DNA from 2 places in the Olsenella profusa DSM 13989 genome. Region 2 is predicted to be linked to the other one. Evidence: predicted binding sites of a transcription regulator. Region 2 holds the regulator's gene; the other holds the start of a gene.
The links. Region 2 encodes NrdR, which represses ribonucleotide reductase genes. Its sites were predicted from a motif close to AAACACNATATATNGTGTTT; they were not measured.
Positions count from the first base shown of each region.

Region 1: the regulator NrdR is predicted to act here: its motif matches at 3,972-3,991, upstream of nrdD (anaerobic ribonucleoside-triphosphate reductase).

Region 1 is NZ_JAUSQK010000001.1:1,234,098-1,241,335, forward strand. Features, by position in the region: gene J2S71_RS05720 (type III pantothenate kinase) at 1-795, shown strand, start outside; gene nrdG (anaerobic ribonucleoside-triphosphate reductase activating protein) at 942-1,487, opposite strand; gene nrdD (anaerobic ribonucleoside-triphosphate reductase) at 1,672-3,894, opposite strand; gene J2S71_RS05735 (Cof-type HAD-IIB family hydrolase) at 4,209-5,000, shown strand; gene J2S71_RS05740 (nitroreductase family protein) at 5,036-5,623, shown strand; gene J2S71_RS05745 (glycoside hydrolase family 25 protein) at 5,639-6,736, opposite strand; gene J2S71_RS05750 (hypothetical protein) at 6,738-6,911, opposite strand; gene fumC (class II fumarate hydratase) at 6,912-7,238, opposite strand, start outside.
Region 2 is NZ_JAUSQK010000001.1:2,160,054-2,167,291, reverse strand. Features, by position in the region: gene J2S71_RS10040 (ClC family H(+)/Cl(-) exchange transporter) at 1-576, shown strand, start outside; gene J2S71_RS10035 (NAD(P)/FAD-dependent oxidoreductase) at 798-1,745, opposite strand; gene J2S71_RS10030 (NCS2 family permease) at 1,903-3,216, opposite strand; gene dut (dUTP diphosphatase) at 3,305-3,751, opposite strand; gene nrdR (transcriptional regulator NrdR) at 3,744-4,196, opposite strand; gene J2S71_RS10015 (LysM peptidoglycan-binding domain-containing protein) at 4,302-4,754, opposite strand; gene lexA (transcriptional repressor LexA) at 4,944-5,591, shown strand; gene J2S71_RS10005 (heparan-alpha-glucosaminide N-acetyltransferase) at 5,599-6,348, shown strand; gene hflX (GTPase HflX) at 6,345-7,238, opposite strand, start outside.

The sequences.
Region 1 (7,238 bases), 930 kb from region 2:
AACGTGACCACAGGTGTCGTGCTGGCGGTTGACGTGGGCAACACCACGACGTCGCTGGGGCTGTTCGAGGGCGGCGGACATGCCTCCGACGAGCCCACGTGCACCTGGGAGCTCTCGACTCCCCAGCGCCTGACGGTGGACGAGGTGGCGCTTCGCATGAGGCAGGTCATGGGGGAACCACCCACCGGAGAGGTCATGGGCGCGATTCTCTCCTGCGTGGTGCCAGCACTGTCCGATGTGTGGGAGCGTGCCCTGGGGCTTCTCGGGCGATGTCGCCCGTATGTGGTGGGTCCAGGTCTCAGGACCGGGCTTCCGATGCGCTATCGCGATCCCTCGGAGATCGGCCCCGATCGCATTGCCGACGCCGTGGCGGCGCGTGAGCGCCATGGGACGCCCGTGATCGCCGTCGACCTGGGGACCACGCTCAACCTGGAGGTGGTGGGACGGGACGGCTCCTTCCTGGGTGGCCTCATCGCGCCGGGGCTGGCGGCGGGGGCACAGTCGCTCAGCCAGCGCGCGGCGCGGCTGCCCATGATCGAGCTGGCGGTGCCCGAGGCGGCCATCGGCCGCTCCACGCGCGAGGCCATGCTCTCGGGCGTGGTGCTTGGAGAGGTCGCGCGCATCGATGGCCTGCTCGACCGCGTGTTTGCCGAGCTGGGGGAGGATGCGCCCATCGTGCTGACGGGGGAGGGGGCCACGCGCGTGGCCAAGCTCGTCTCGCATGACGTGATCGTGGACGCAACGCTCGCCCTCCGGGGGCTGCACCAGCTCTATCTGCTCAACGCGCGGAGGTAGGGGCGGCTAACGAGCATCGTCATCCACTTCGCCCTGCCGCGATGCCTGTATGCGGCGCATGGGGTAGGTCCCGGTCCAGATGATGGCGAAGAGCGGCGCGGCCAGGGCGAGGGCGCTCTTGTCTACGGTTGCCGCCCTAGCTTGGCTCACATCTCGTGCGTCTCGAACAGCGGGTCGTCACTCCAGAGCACCACCTCACTTGCCGCGAGGCTGGCGGGCACGTCGATGATGCGCTGGTTGGAGGAGCCCTTGAAGCGCAGCGCGATGTCATGCAGCTCCTGCACGAAGGGGCCATCCACCAGCACGTCGAGCGTCCGCAGGATGCGCCGCATGTCCTCGCTGGCATGGCTTCCGGAACCCGTGAGCTCCTCCCAGGTACGGCCGGAGTAGAGCCAGATGCCCTTCTGGGGATGGGCCGCGCGCACGCGCTCGAGGAAGGGGGCCAGCGCCTGGGCGTTCTCGGGCTCGGTCGGCTCGCCGCCCAGCACGGTGAGGCCGTCCACGTAGGCCGGAGCGAGCGACTCGACGACGCGATCCTCCACCTCGGTCGTGAAGGGCTCCCCCGCGAGGAACGACCAGGCGCCGTTGTTGAAGCACCCCTTGCAGTGCAGGCGACAGCCCGAGACGAAGAGCGACGTGCGCACGCCCGCGCCGTTCGCGATGTCGCAGTACTTGATGCTGGCGTAGTTCACGACTGTCTCCCATACATGGAACGCCCGCATATGTGGGCGTTCCATAGTTGTTCCCGTCAGGGAATGCCAGGGGGTACGGAGGAGGTTGGCCCACGTCTCCCGAAGGTATAAGGGACGGCCCCCGCCCGCACGAGTTCTCGCCACGCGAGCTGTCTGAGTGCGGAAGGGGGCCGTCCGGGCAGGCCTACAGGTGCAGCACGCGATCCTTGATCTCCTCGGTGCGTCCCTGGTTCCAGTACTGGGTCCCGATGTAGCCGCAGGTCCTGCGGGCGACGTTCATCTTGGACTGGTCGCGGTTGTGGCAGTGCGGGCACTCCCACACGAGCTTGCCATCATCCTCGGCGATCTGGATCTCGCCGTCGTAGCCGCACACCTGGCAGTAGTCGCTCTTGGTGTTGAGCTCGGCATACATGATGTTGTCGTAGATGTACTGCATGACGCGGATGACGGCCTCGAGGTTGTCCTGCATGTTGGGCACCTCGACGTAGGAGATGGCCCCGCCGGGGGAGAGGCGCTGGAACTCGGACTCGAACTTGAGCTTGGTGAAGGCGTCGATGTCCTCGCGAACGTTCACGTGGTAGCTGTTGGTGATGTAGCCGTGGTCCGTGATGCCCTTGACCACACCGAAGCGCTTCTGCAGGCAGCGCGCGAACTTGTAGGTGGTGGACTCCAGCGGCGTGCCATAGAGGGAGTAGTCGATGTTCTCGGCCGCCTTCCACTCGGCGCACCTGTCGTTCATGTGCTGCATGACGGAGAGGGCGAAGGGCGTCGCCTCCTTATCGGTGTGGCTGTGGCCCGTCATGTACTTGACGCACTCGTACAGGCCGGCATAGCCCAGGCTGATGGTGGAGTAGCCACCATAGAGGAGCCTGTCGATGATCTCGCCCTTCTTCAGGCGAGCCAGCGCACCGTACTGCCACAGGATGGGCGCGGCGTCGGATGTGGTGCCCACCAGGCGGTCATGACGGCAGCGCAGGGCCCTGTGGCAGAGCTCGAGGCGCTCGTCGAACACACGCCAGAACTCGTCCCTGTCGCCCTCGGAGGAGAGGGCCACGTCAGGCAGGTTGATGGTGACGACACCCTGGTTGAAGCGTCCGTAGTACTTGGGCTTGCCCGGCTCCCAGTTGCCGGCGTTGGCCACGTTGTCATAGCCGTTGCCGGAGCGGTCGGGCGTGAGGAAGGAGCGGCAGCCCATGCAGGTGTACACGTCGCCCTCGCCTTCGGTCTCTCCACGGGAGAGCTTGTACTCGCGCATCTTCTTCTCGGAGATGTAGTCGGGGACCATGCGCTTTGCGGTGCACTTTGCCGCGAGCTTGGTGAGGTAGAAGTACCGGTCGCCCTCGTGGGTGTTGTCCTCCTCGAGCACGTAGATGAGCTTGGGAAACGCGGGTGTGATCCAGACTCCCGCCTCGTTCTTGACGCCCTGGTAGCGCTGGCGGAGCATCTCCTCGATGCAGAGGGCGAGGTCGGCCTTCTCCTGCTCGCTCCTGGCCTCGTTGAGGTACATGAACACGGTGATGAAGGGAGCTTGGCCGTTGGTGGTCATGAGGGTGACCACCTGGTACTGGATGGTCTGGACGCCGCGGGCCACCTCGTCGCGCAGGCGCCTCTCGACGATCCGGTCGATCTTTTCGACGGCGGGTGTGGCGCCAATGGCCTCGAGCTCGGCGTACACCTGGCGGCGGATCTTCTTGCGGCTCACGTCCACGAAGGGGGCGAGGTGCGCCAGGCTGATGGACTGGCCGCCGTACTGGCAGGAGGCCACCTGTGCGATGATCTGCGTGGCGATGTTACAGGCGGTGGAGAAGCTGTGCGGCTTCTCGATCATGGTGCCGGAGATGACGGTGCCGTTCTGCAGCATGTCCTCGAGGTTCACGAGGTCGCAGTTGTGCATGTGCTGGGCATAGTAGTCCGCATCGTGGAAGTGGATGATGCCGGCGTCGTGGGCCTCCACCACGTCCTGCGGCAGCAGCTGGCGGCAGGCGAGGTCCTTGGAGACCTCACCGGCCATGTAGTCGCGCTGCACGGAGACCACGGTGGGGTTCTTGTTGGAGTTCTCCTGCTTGACCTCCTCGTTGTTGGACTCGATCAGCGAGAGGATCTTGTCATCCGTGGTGTTCTTCCGGCGCTTCTGGTTCTGCAGGTAGCGATAGATGATGTACTTGCGGGCCACCACGAAGCGGTCGAGGGCCATGAGCTGATCCTCGACGAGGTCCTGGACCTCCTCCACGGTGACGGTGTGGCCGGCGGAGGCGCACTCGTCCTCCACGTTGAGCGAGGCGAACCTGATCTCGCGATTGGTGAGACGATCACCCTCGGGCACCTCGGCGTTGGCGGCCTTGATGGCGTTGACGATCTTCTCGGTGTCAAACGTGACCTCTGAACCATTGCGCTTGATGATCTTCATTGGTGCCCCCATGGTGGTAGGTTTTGTTGTCGTGGGTGATGCTTTCCTGAAGACATACTTGACGGTGGTATCCACTATGACACAATTTCTAGTGTTTTGCACGAGAATCTTCCACTAGATAATGTGTTTTCTCTTCGACAATTGCCACCTCCCCCTGCCCTACGTCGCTGTTTGCAAACGGCGTGTGGCAAGAGCACAGGAAACGAGAATTTCCGGCGAGCGGTCGTCGAATGGCTACATTATGATGAGTCTATCGATATCGGGGACGCCATGCGTGTGCGGGCGTGACGTTCCCTCACAGACAAAGGAGCACCATGTCCATCTGGAACACCCCGCGCCCCATCCGGGCGATCTTCTTTGACGTTGACGGAACCCTTCTCTCCTTCAAGGACCACCGCGTTCCGGAGACGACGCTCATGGCCCTTGCAGAGCTCAAGCGCAAGGGCGTGATGTGCTTCCTGGCAACGGGGCGTCCCCCCTATCAGCTGGAGGAGATATCCATCGACAACTTCGAGGCCTTCATCCTGTTCAACGGCCAGCTCTGCCTTACGCGCGACGAGGTCTTCTTTGACGAGTTCATGGACAAGGGAGACATCGCGGTCGTGGTGGACCAGGTTGACCAGGGTCTCTACGAATGTCTCTTCATGGAGAAGGGGCGCTGCTATGTGAGCGGCCACAACGATGACGTGTGCGCCATCGAGGAGGCCACCGGCCAGCACTTCCAGGAGGGCGACATCCACCAGGCGCTGCATAATGACATCTACCAGCTCAACGTCTTCCTGCATCCGGGTGAGACGGGCGTGGTGACCGATGCCACGGAGCATCTCAAGCTCACGCGCTGGTCGCCGCACTTTGTGGACGCCTTTCCACGCCATGGGGGCAAGCATGCGGCGGTGCGTCGCATGCTGAGGCGCTACGGGCTTGACGCCGACGAGGCGGCCGCCTTTGGTGACGGCGGCAACGACCTCGCGATGTTTGGCGTGGTGGGTACCTCCGTGGCCATGGGCAACGGCAACCCCGAGGTCAAGGAGCAGGCTGACTTCGTAACGAGCGACGTCGACCACGATGGCATCTACAGCGCCTGTGTGAAGCTGGGCCTGCTGTAGGCTGAGATGGGTGGATGATGACGGAGGGAGCACCCATGGCCATGGCATATGACGAGTTCTTGGAGCTGGCACGTGCCTCGCGCAGCTATCGCCGCTTTGACCCAGGTCGCCCCATCCCATGGGACGACCTGCTGGCGCTTGTGGCGGCCGCCCGTCTCGCCCCATCGGGCAACAACATGCAGCAGCTGCGCTTTCGCCTGGTGACGGATGCCGATGCCGTGGCCTACTGCTGCGCGCACCATGGGTGGGCGGCACGCTACCGGGAGTGGGCGGGCCCGAAGGAGGGCGAGCGTCCCTGCGCCTACATCGCCGTGTGCGTGCCCAGGCAGATGGTCACCACCCCCATACGCCTCGTGGACGTGGGCATCGCCGCCCAGACCCTCATGCTGGCGGCGACGGCGCGCGGCATGGGTGGCTGCATGATCAGGAGCTTCGATGCGACGATTGACGAGCGCCTGGGTCTTGACTGCCAGGGACTGGCCTGTGCGTTGCTGCTGGCGTTGGGCTACCCTGCCGAGACGGTGGAGTTGGATGATGCCCAGGGCGGCGACGTCGCCTATTGGCGCGACGGTGCCGACGTGCACCATGTGCCCAAGCTCTCCGTGAAGGAGCTCCTAGCCTAGGGGTTCGCCAGGCCCCTAGGCAGCGTCCGATGTATGGGCGGTGGGATCGGGCACGGTCTGCCTGAGTGCTCCGGTGAGGTCCAGGTCGACATCCACCTTGGTGCCGATGCCGTCTATCATGCCGCTGCGTGAGTACTGCCATATGCCGAAGGCGATCTGCGAGGTGGGCGCGCTCTCGTACTCCGCATACCAGAACCCATAGGGGGCAAGCCGCGCGAGGTCCATGCGTCCGAGATCGTACTGGTTGCCATAGACGACGGCGTTGTAGCCCCTCTCGCGGATGCGCTCGCAGAACGCCACGGTGACGGCCGTGCGTTGATCGTTCGTGAGATCGCTCACGCGCGAGTCGTTGGTCGACTCCGGTTCCAGGTCGAAGGCGACGGGATAGGTGAGCTGGCGGCCGCCGATGTGGTCGATGACGTAGTCGGCCTCCTCGATGGCCTCGTCCTCGGTGGTTGCCTGGGAGAAGAAGTACACGCCCAGGCTCATGCCCGCGTCGAGCACGCCGTCCATGTTCTGCTCGGCGCGTGAGTCTGCCACGATGTCAGGCGTGGTCGAGCCGCGGTAGCCCACACGCACGTAGGCAAAGTCGACCCCCATGTCATGGACGGTCGGCCAGTCTATGGCCCCCTGGAACTCCGAGACGTCCACGCCCACGCGGGAGGCGACGGTGCCATTCACGCGGTACTCGTGGAAGTAGCCGGGATGCGAGAGCCTGCTCCAGTCATAGGGGTTTGCGAGCACGTCGTCGGGGGAGACGGCCATGGAGATGGGCGCTGGGGCGGGCGTGAGCTCCTCCTCGATGAACGTCGTGACGGGGTCGGTCGTGGCCTTGAACACGGTGAGGCGCAGCGCGAGCGCGGCTATGAGCGTCAGGGCCAGTATGATGAGCGGCCGCTTGCGCAGGCGCGGGCCCCTGCGGTGCGCACGGGCGCGCGCCTGGCGCCGCTGGCCTGTCTGAGGGGGCGCCATTGGGACGCGACGGGCGCCGCGCCTGCCGCTGCGCTTCGTGCCCGTTCGCGCGGTGGGGTGAGCCGCGCGCCGGGCGCGTGCGCCGCCGCCTCTTGCCGTCCTACGGGAGCCCATCTTGGAGCTGCTGCGCCTTGCCGCCACGCTACCTGCCCGTGCGTTCGGTAACGATACGATCCATCATGCCGGCTGCGCCATGGACACATGCTTGGAGCATCTGGCAGCTGACCCGCACCAGGCGGCGGTCGCCGTCGGGCATGTCCCGCAGGCGGGACGTTGGGCCATGTCCGTGGCTGTCATGCAGGGGGGCGTCTGCCACCTAGACCATCTCCTCGGGCTTGAACGCCTCGTCAAATTGCTCCCCCGTAAGATACCCTAGGGAGGTGCAGGCCGTGCGGAGGCTCGTGCCCTCGCAGTGGGCCTTCTGTGCCACCTCGGCCGTGCGCTCGTAGCCGATATGGGGGCTGAGGGCCGTCACGTTCATGAGCGAGCGATGCAGGTTGTCGTGCATGCGCTCGCGATTGGCCTGGATGCCCTGGACGCAGTTGACGTCGAAGCTGCGGATGGCGTCCGCCAGGAGGCGGCAGCTCTGCAGGAAGTCGTAGGCGATGACGGGCATGAACACGTTGAGCTCGAAGTTGCCTTG
Region 2 (7,238 bases):
ATGGGCATGCTCGCGGGAGCGGTCTATGGTAACGTTCTTACGAACACATGTTCCATGAATGCGATGTACATCGTCAACTTCATGGTGTTGGGCATAGCAGGACTGTTCTCGTCGGTGGTGCGCGCCCCGGTCACGGGCGTCGTCCTAGCGTTCGAGCTCACGGGTAGCATGGACTCGCTGCTCGCAGCTTCCATCGTATCGATCGTGGCGTATGTCGTCGCCAACATCACCAGGACGGATCCGTTCTACGAGAGGCTCCTGGGCAATCTGTTGGACGTCACCGCGAAGACCCCACGCGTGCGCCATAAGAAGGAGAAGGTGCTGCACGACTACACCGTGGGTGCCGGCAGCCTGCTCGAGGGCCGGTGCCTCAGGGACATCGACTGGCCGAGGGGCTCGATGATCGTGACGGTGTACCGTGCCGGGACGGAGATCGTACCCAATGGCGACACGCGCCTGCAGGCGCTGGATGACCTGCTCGTCATCATGGACATGCGCGCCGAGGACAGCATACAGGACCATGTCTGGCGCCTCTGCCGAAGCTCGTTGGCGACCGAGCACACACCGAGACGGTAGGGTACGGCAGATGGGGCGTCTCATTTATTACTTTACATAAGATATATTATCATGGTTTATATGAGACCGATATGGGGTCATTGGTGTGCCTTGGAGCGTCCCAGACACGGCGCTGGTCGTGCCTGCCTCTGCCACTGAAAAGGTCCCGCGTGCGGACATGAGCCAGCACGCGGGACAGATCGACCGAGAGACCTCGCACGATTCATCTCCACCCTTCGGATCTATCCCTCGATGGGCTGCCCAAGGTACGAGGCGACGCTCGTGGCCGCGACGGCGCCGTCAGCCGTTGCGGTTACGATCTGGCGCAGTGACTTCTGCCGAATGTCGCCTGCCGCAAAGAGTCCCGGCACGGAGGTCTCCATGCGGTCGTTGGTGATGACATAGCCGTGGTCATCCAGCTTCACGAGGCCCCTCACAAGCCCCGTTGCGGGAACCCTGCCCACGAACACGAACACGCCAAACGAGCCCTCGTCATAGGTCTCCGTGGACTCCTCGCCGGTCACGGTGTCGCGGAACGTGATGTCCCTCGGCAGGACATCGCCAGCGACCTTCGTGACGCTTGTGTTGTAGCGGATGCTGGCCTTGGGGTTCTCCTCGATCTGTCTGCCCACGGAGGCCTGGGCTCGCAGATGGTCCTTGCGGACGACCATGGTCACCTTGTCGGCAAACTTCGTGAGGAACAGCGCCTCCTCGGCGGCAGAGTTGCCACCACCGATGACGAACACCTGTTTGCCCCTATAGAACATGCCGTCACAGGTGGCACAGTATGAGACGCCGTGGCCCCCGAAGGCTTCCTCGCCCTCGAAGCCAACATGGCGTGGCGTGGCGCCACCGGAGATGATGACCGTCTTGGTGTCATAGGTGCCCTCCGGTGTCTCCACGACGAACCCCGAACCATCCTCCTTGCGCGCAAGGGAGGCCACCTGTCCCATCTTGATGGAGGCGCCCAGGTCGATGGCCTGCTTCTGCATGGCATCCGTCAGCGAGAAGCCATCCGTGTGCGGCACGCCGGGATAGTTATCCACCTCGCTCGTAAGGATGATCTGGCCGCCGACCGCCTCCTGTTCGAGCGTGACGGCATCGAGAAGCGCACGGGCCCCATAGATGGCGGCGGACAGCCCCGCGGGGCCACCACCGATGATGACCAGATCCTTCTGCTGTTCGGACATCTCACAACGACCTTTCTAGAGAGAGCGTTCATGGCATGAATTGTCACTGGAATGCTACCCATTAGGGTATGTGCCTTTCAGTCGCCCCGGACCTGTGTGCAGACGAAGAGGGGGCGTCTGCCCCCTCCCCTCTTGTATGGCTCCTGGCTACGTCCCGCTACGACACGAGGAAGTAGATGAGGAACGCGAGCGCGGCGACCCACATGAGCGGCTTGACCTTGCGCACCTGGCCCGTCGCCACGGCGACGACCACGTAGGCGATGAAGCCCAGGCCAATGCCCGAGGAGATGGAGTACGTCATCGGAATGCCCGCGATGATCAGGAAGGATGGCAGGCCCTCGAGCAGATCGTTCCACTGGATCTCCAGGGCTTCGGAGAGCATGAGGTAGCCAACGTAGACAAGGGCCCCACAGGTGGCTGCGCCGGGGATGACGGCAATGACAGGTGCGAAGAACGCGGCGATGAGGAACAGGACACCTGCGAACACGGACGAGAGGCCCGTGCGGCCGCCGTCGGCCGCGCCGGACGCGGACTCCACGAACGTCGTGACGGAGGAGGCGCCGAGCAGGCCACCGACCCATGCGGCGCAGGAGTCAACGATCAGGATCGTGCACATGTCCTTGACGCTGCCATCCTCCTCGAGGAAGTCGCCCTGCTTGGCCACGGCCATCGCCGTGCCCATGGTGTCAAAGAAGTCGGACATCATGAGTGAGAATGCGAGCACGAGCAGCGTAGGGGTGGTCATGACCTTGAGGAGGCCGATGGTGCCGTTCGCATCCGCCTGAAACGGGGCCCCAAAGCTCGAGAAGTCCGGCAACGAGAGCATGCCCTGGGGAGCCTGGATGAGCCCCAGGGGGATGCCGCAGATGACGGCGACGATGATGCCCAGCAGCAGCGCGCCACGCAACCTGAGCGCCACGAAGACGATGGTGGCGACGATGGAGATGACACCTAGGATGAAGGCGGGGCTCGTGACCTTGCCCAGGGCGAGGATGGTGCTGCCGTCCCCCGTGATGATGCCGGCATTGGCCAGGCCGATCATGGCTATGAAGAGGCCGAGGCCCACCGAGATGCCATGGCGCAGCGAGATGGGAATGGCATCCATGATGGCTTGCCTGAGACCACAGAGCACCAGGACCAGGATGACGACGCCCTCGACGAAGATGACGCCCATGGCGGCATGCCAGTCACCGTTGCAGAGCGTCGTCGTGGCAACGGCGATCATGGAGTTGATGCCCAGGCCAGAGGCAAGCGCGAGCGGGCGGTTGGCAAAGATGCCCATGAGGATGGTCATGATGCCGGCGCCAAAGCAGGTGCTGGTGATGGTTGCGGAGATGGGAACGCCCGCATTCGAGAGAATGAGGGGGTTCAGCGCGATGATGTACGACATTGCCAGGAAGGTCGTGAGGCCGGCCCGTACCTCTTGGCCGGTAGAAGACCCCCGTTGGCTGACCTTAAAGAACGAATCCATGAAACTCCCCTTCTGTACCTGCCGTCATGGGCACGCGAACGAAAAAAAGGAGGCATCCCCGATGCCTCAAGCACCTGGCGTCTTGAAGCTAGACGCCACTGGAACCAAAGCCGCCCGTGCCCCTGTCCGTCTCATCCAACTCGCCGACCTCCCTGAGACACACCTCGGGCACCTTCTGGATGACCAGCTGGGCGATGCGCTCGCCCCTGGTGATAGTGATGTCGTGCGTGGCGTCGAGATTGACGACGCACACCTTGAGCTCCCCGCGGTAGTGCGCGTCGATGAGGCCGGGGGTGTTGGCCATAGAAAGGCCCTCCTTGAAGGCGAGGCCACTTCTCGGCTGCACAAAGCCGGCATATCCCTCGGGGACGGCTATGGCAAGCCCCGTGGGGACGAGGCGCCGCTCGAGGGGCCTGAGGACAACGTCCTCGTTTGCCCTCAGGTCGAGGCCGGCATCGCCCGCATGGGCATAGGAGGGCAGCTCGATCGACGGGTCGAGGCGCTTGATAGGTAGAGAGATCCTGTCATTACCCATTGATGAGGCTCCGTAGCTCTTCTTCGAACTCGTCAATGTCCTTGAAGTCGCGATAAACCGAGGCAAAGCGCACATAGGCAACTTTGTCTATATCAACGAGGCGCTGGAGGACCATCTTGCCCAGCTCCTGGGAGTTCACCTCGACCGTGCCGGAGTCCCTGAGCTCACTGAGGATGCTGTCAATGAGACCATCGAGCCGCTCCAGCGGAACGTTGCGCTTGATGGTGGCCACCATGAGCCCCCGCATGATCTTTGTGCGATCGAAGGCCTCCTTGTGGCCATCCTTCTTGACGACCATGATGGGCATCTCTTCGCGACGCTCGTAGGTGGTAAAGCGCGTACCACACCTGATGCACTCTCGGCGGCGGCGAATGGCGTCATTGTTCTCGGACGGGCGAGAGTCGACGACCTTCGACTCCTCGCAACCACACTTGGGACAGCGCATACTCCTCCTCATATATGTACAAATGGAGGATACCACAGGATCACGCGGCTCAGCCTTCTACGTGACCAAACCGCAATCCTCTATGCGATAGGGCCGTGACTGTGATCATGCTGTGGAGGTGGGGATGACGAGCTTCTGGCCGGGCACAAGCCCGTCAGCAGAGACCCCATTGTGCTGTTCGATCCAAGAGACGATACGTCCGTCATCGACTCCGGCAATGCCATGCTCATGAGCGATGCTCCACAGGGAGTCTCCCTGCCGCACCGCTATCGTTACGGTGTCTGCCCGATCCAGCGCCTGTTGTGCGGCGGCTGCAGATGTGATGCCCGAAAGGATCAGTGCGCCTACGGAAAGGACGCAGACGAGAAGGGCCCCAAGGACAAGCGTGTGCGGCCGAAGGCGCCCCTCGCGCCTGACACGCACATCGGCGAGGTGGCGCTGTGCCGTGGCACCGCCCTCGAGCATCACGAGACCACGGTGCTGCCGAGGTCTGAGCGCTGCCGTGCCAGCGATGGGAAATGCTGCGACACCGTTCTGGATGCGTCTGTAGGACTGCATGGCTTACTCCCCTCCCGGCGTGTGTACGAGACTGGTATACCAAGACCACGCGACAGCAATTGCCAAAAGAACACGTGTACTGCGAACATATGTGCTACTATAGGGACAACGACACTCACTGTCAAGCAAAGAGAGAACATGTGTTTGTATTTTTGCTACGCTACCTAGTCACGGGGACGAGGGGGACCAATGGCCAAGGACAGGCTCAGCAAGAGACAGCAGTCCATCTACGACTTCATCTGCTCCTACACCACCGAACATGGCTATCCGCCCTCGGTGAGGGAGATTGGCACGGCCGTGGGGCTGGCCTCGCCCTCGACGGTTCATATGCACCTGAAGGTCCTTCAGGAGCGTGGCCTCATCAAGCGCGACTCCAAGAAGCCGCGCACCATTGAGGTGGTTGAGGACGACCTGCCCGGCGGACAAGCGCTTGCGTCGGTGGAGGAGCATGTGAGCGAGGGAACCATCTCCCTTCCCCTTATCGGCCGCGTCGCCGCAGGCACCCCCATTCTTGCCGAGCAGAATGTGGAGGATCAGCTCACGCTCCCCGCCAGTGTCGTCGGCAGCGGCAGCTCCTTCCTGCTGAAGGTCCATGGCACATCGATGGTCAACAAGGGGATTCTCGACGGTGACATCATTGCCGTACGCGAGCAGCATGATGCCCAGGATGGCGAGATCGTCGTGGCTCTCATAGACGATTCCGCCACGGTCAAGACCTTCTACCGGGAGGAGGGTCGCATCCGCCTCCAGCCGGAGAATGACACGATGGATCCCATCTACGTACGGAATCCCATCATCCTGGGTAAGGTCGTCGCACTCATGAGGACCATTGCCTAGGCTGCGGATGGCCCCGCAGCCGAGGCGCTCGTCGCGGCTGCGCCTCATCGACACCGTGAGGGGGTGCTCCGTCGTGTCGATGGTGCTCTTTCACCTCTCGTACGATCTCGTGACGCTGAGGGGGCGCACGCTCCCCCTGTTCCATTCGCCCTTCGAGGACGTGTGGCGTGCGTCAATCGGCTGGACGTTTCTCTTCATTGCCGGCATGATGTGCGCCCTCTCGCGGGACAACTACAGGCGTGCCGGCAAATATCTGGTGGTTGCCGCGCTCATCTATGGGGTCACCACCATCGCTGCCGTGGACACGCCCATCAGCTTTGGCATCATCTTCTGCATGGGCGCGTCCACGCTCGTTGCGGCACTGCTCAGGTCGGCAGGGCTCCTCAGGGGCCGCCGTTCCTGGCTGTGCTCGATCCCTCTCATGGCACTCTTCCTCGCCTGTCTGCGCGTTCCCCAGGGGCTGGTGGGTGTGGGACAATTCGTTCTGCAGCTGCCCCGGCAGCTCTATGCCACACCCTACCTCGCTCCCCTGGGCTTTCCGGGGCCGCACTTCGCCTCGGGGGACTATTACCCCCTACTCCCCTACTCGCTGCTCTTTCTCGCTGGCGCAGGCATCGGGGCCTCGCTCGGCGCCCATGGCTTCCCAGCGTTCCTGCACTCGGTGGGCCTGAGGCCGCTTGAGTTCGTAGGTAGGCATGCCCTGCCCATCTATGTGCTGCACCAACCCATGCTGCTCCTGCTGAGCCTGTTCCTCTAGGCCCCCACTCGCCCTTGCGCCTCCCCTGCGTCACTCACGCCATAGGGTTCGAGCGTGTCCGCCATACGCCTAGGGACACGGGCCGTCACAAGCAGGCCGCCCTGCTCGTAACGCTCGCGCACGATCTGGCCGCGCTCATGAACCAGCTTCACGAGCAGCCCCTTGTCGTGGGGGATGAGGCTTGTGATGGTAACGTCGCCGCGCGCGGCCTCGCGTGCGATGCGATACAGCAGGCCATCCGTCCCCGTCCCCGTAAGCGCCGAGACGAACTCCGCATCTGGGTGCAGTGCCTCCATGCCATGTACCACCTCGCGGTCGAGCTGGTCGCACTTGTTGTACACGACCACCGAGGCGATGTCCGCCGCACCTATGTCAGCGAGAATGGCGTCGACGGCATCGATCTGTCGCTCGCAGTTGGGATCACTCGCGTCGGCAACCTTCAGCACGAGTTCGGCGGCCCGAGCCTCTGCCAGCGTGGACTTGAACGACTCCACGAGGTTCGTCGGGAGCTTTTGGATGAACCCCACCGTGTCCGTCAGGGTGATGCGTCGACCGGCCTTTAGGTCGAGCGAGCGTGTGGTGGGGTCGAGGGTGGCGAAGAGCTCGTCTCTGGCATAGACGTCCGCACCTGTCAGACGGTTGAGCAACGTGGACTTCCCGGCATTGGTGTAGCCGACCAGGGCCACCCGGTAGATTCCCGAGTCCCAGCGCGCCCTGCTCTGCATGCGTCGTCGCTTGTCCAGCTCCTTGAGCTCGCGGCGAAGGTGCGAGATGCGGTCGCGTACCAGACGACGATCGATCTCCAGCTGGCTTTCGCCCTGGCCGAAACGGCTGCCGATGCCGCCGCGTGCCTGCTCTCCCACCAGGTGACTCCACATGCCCCTCAGACG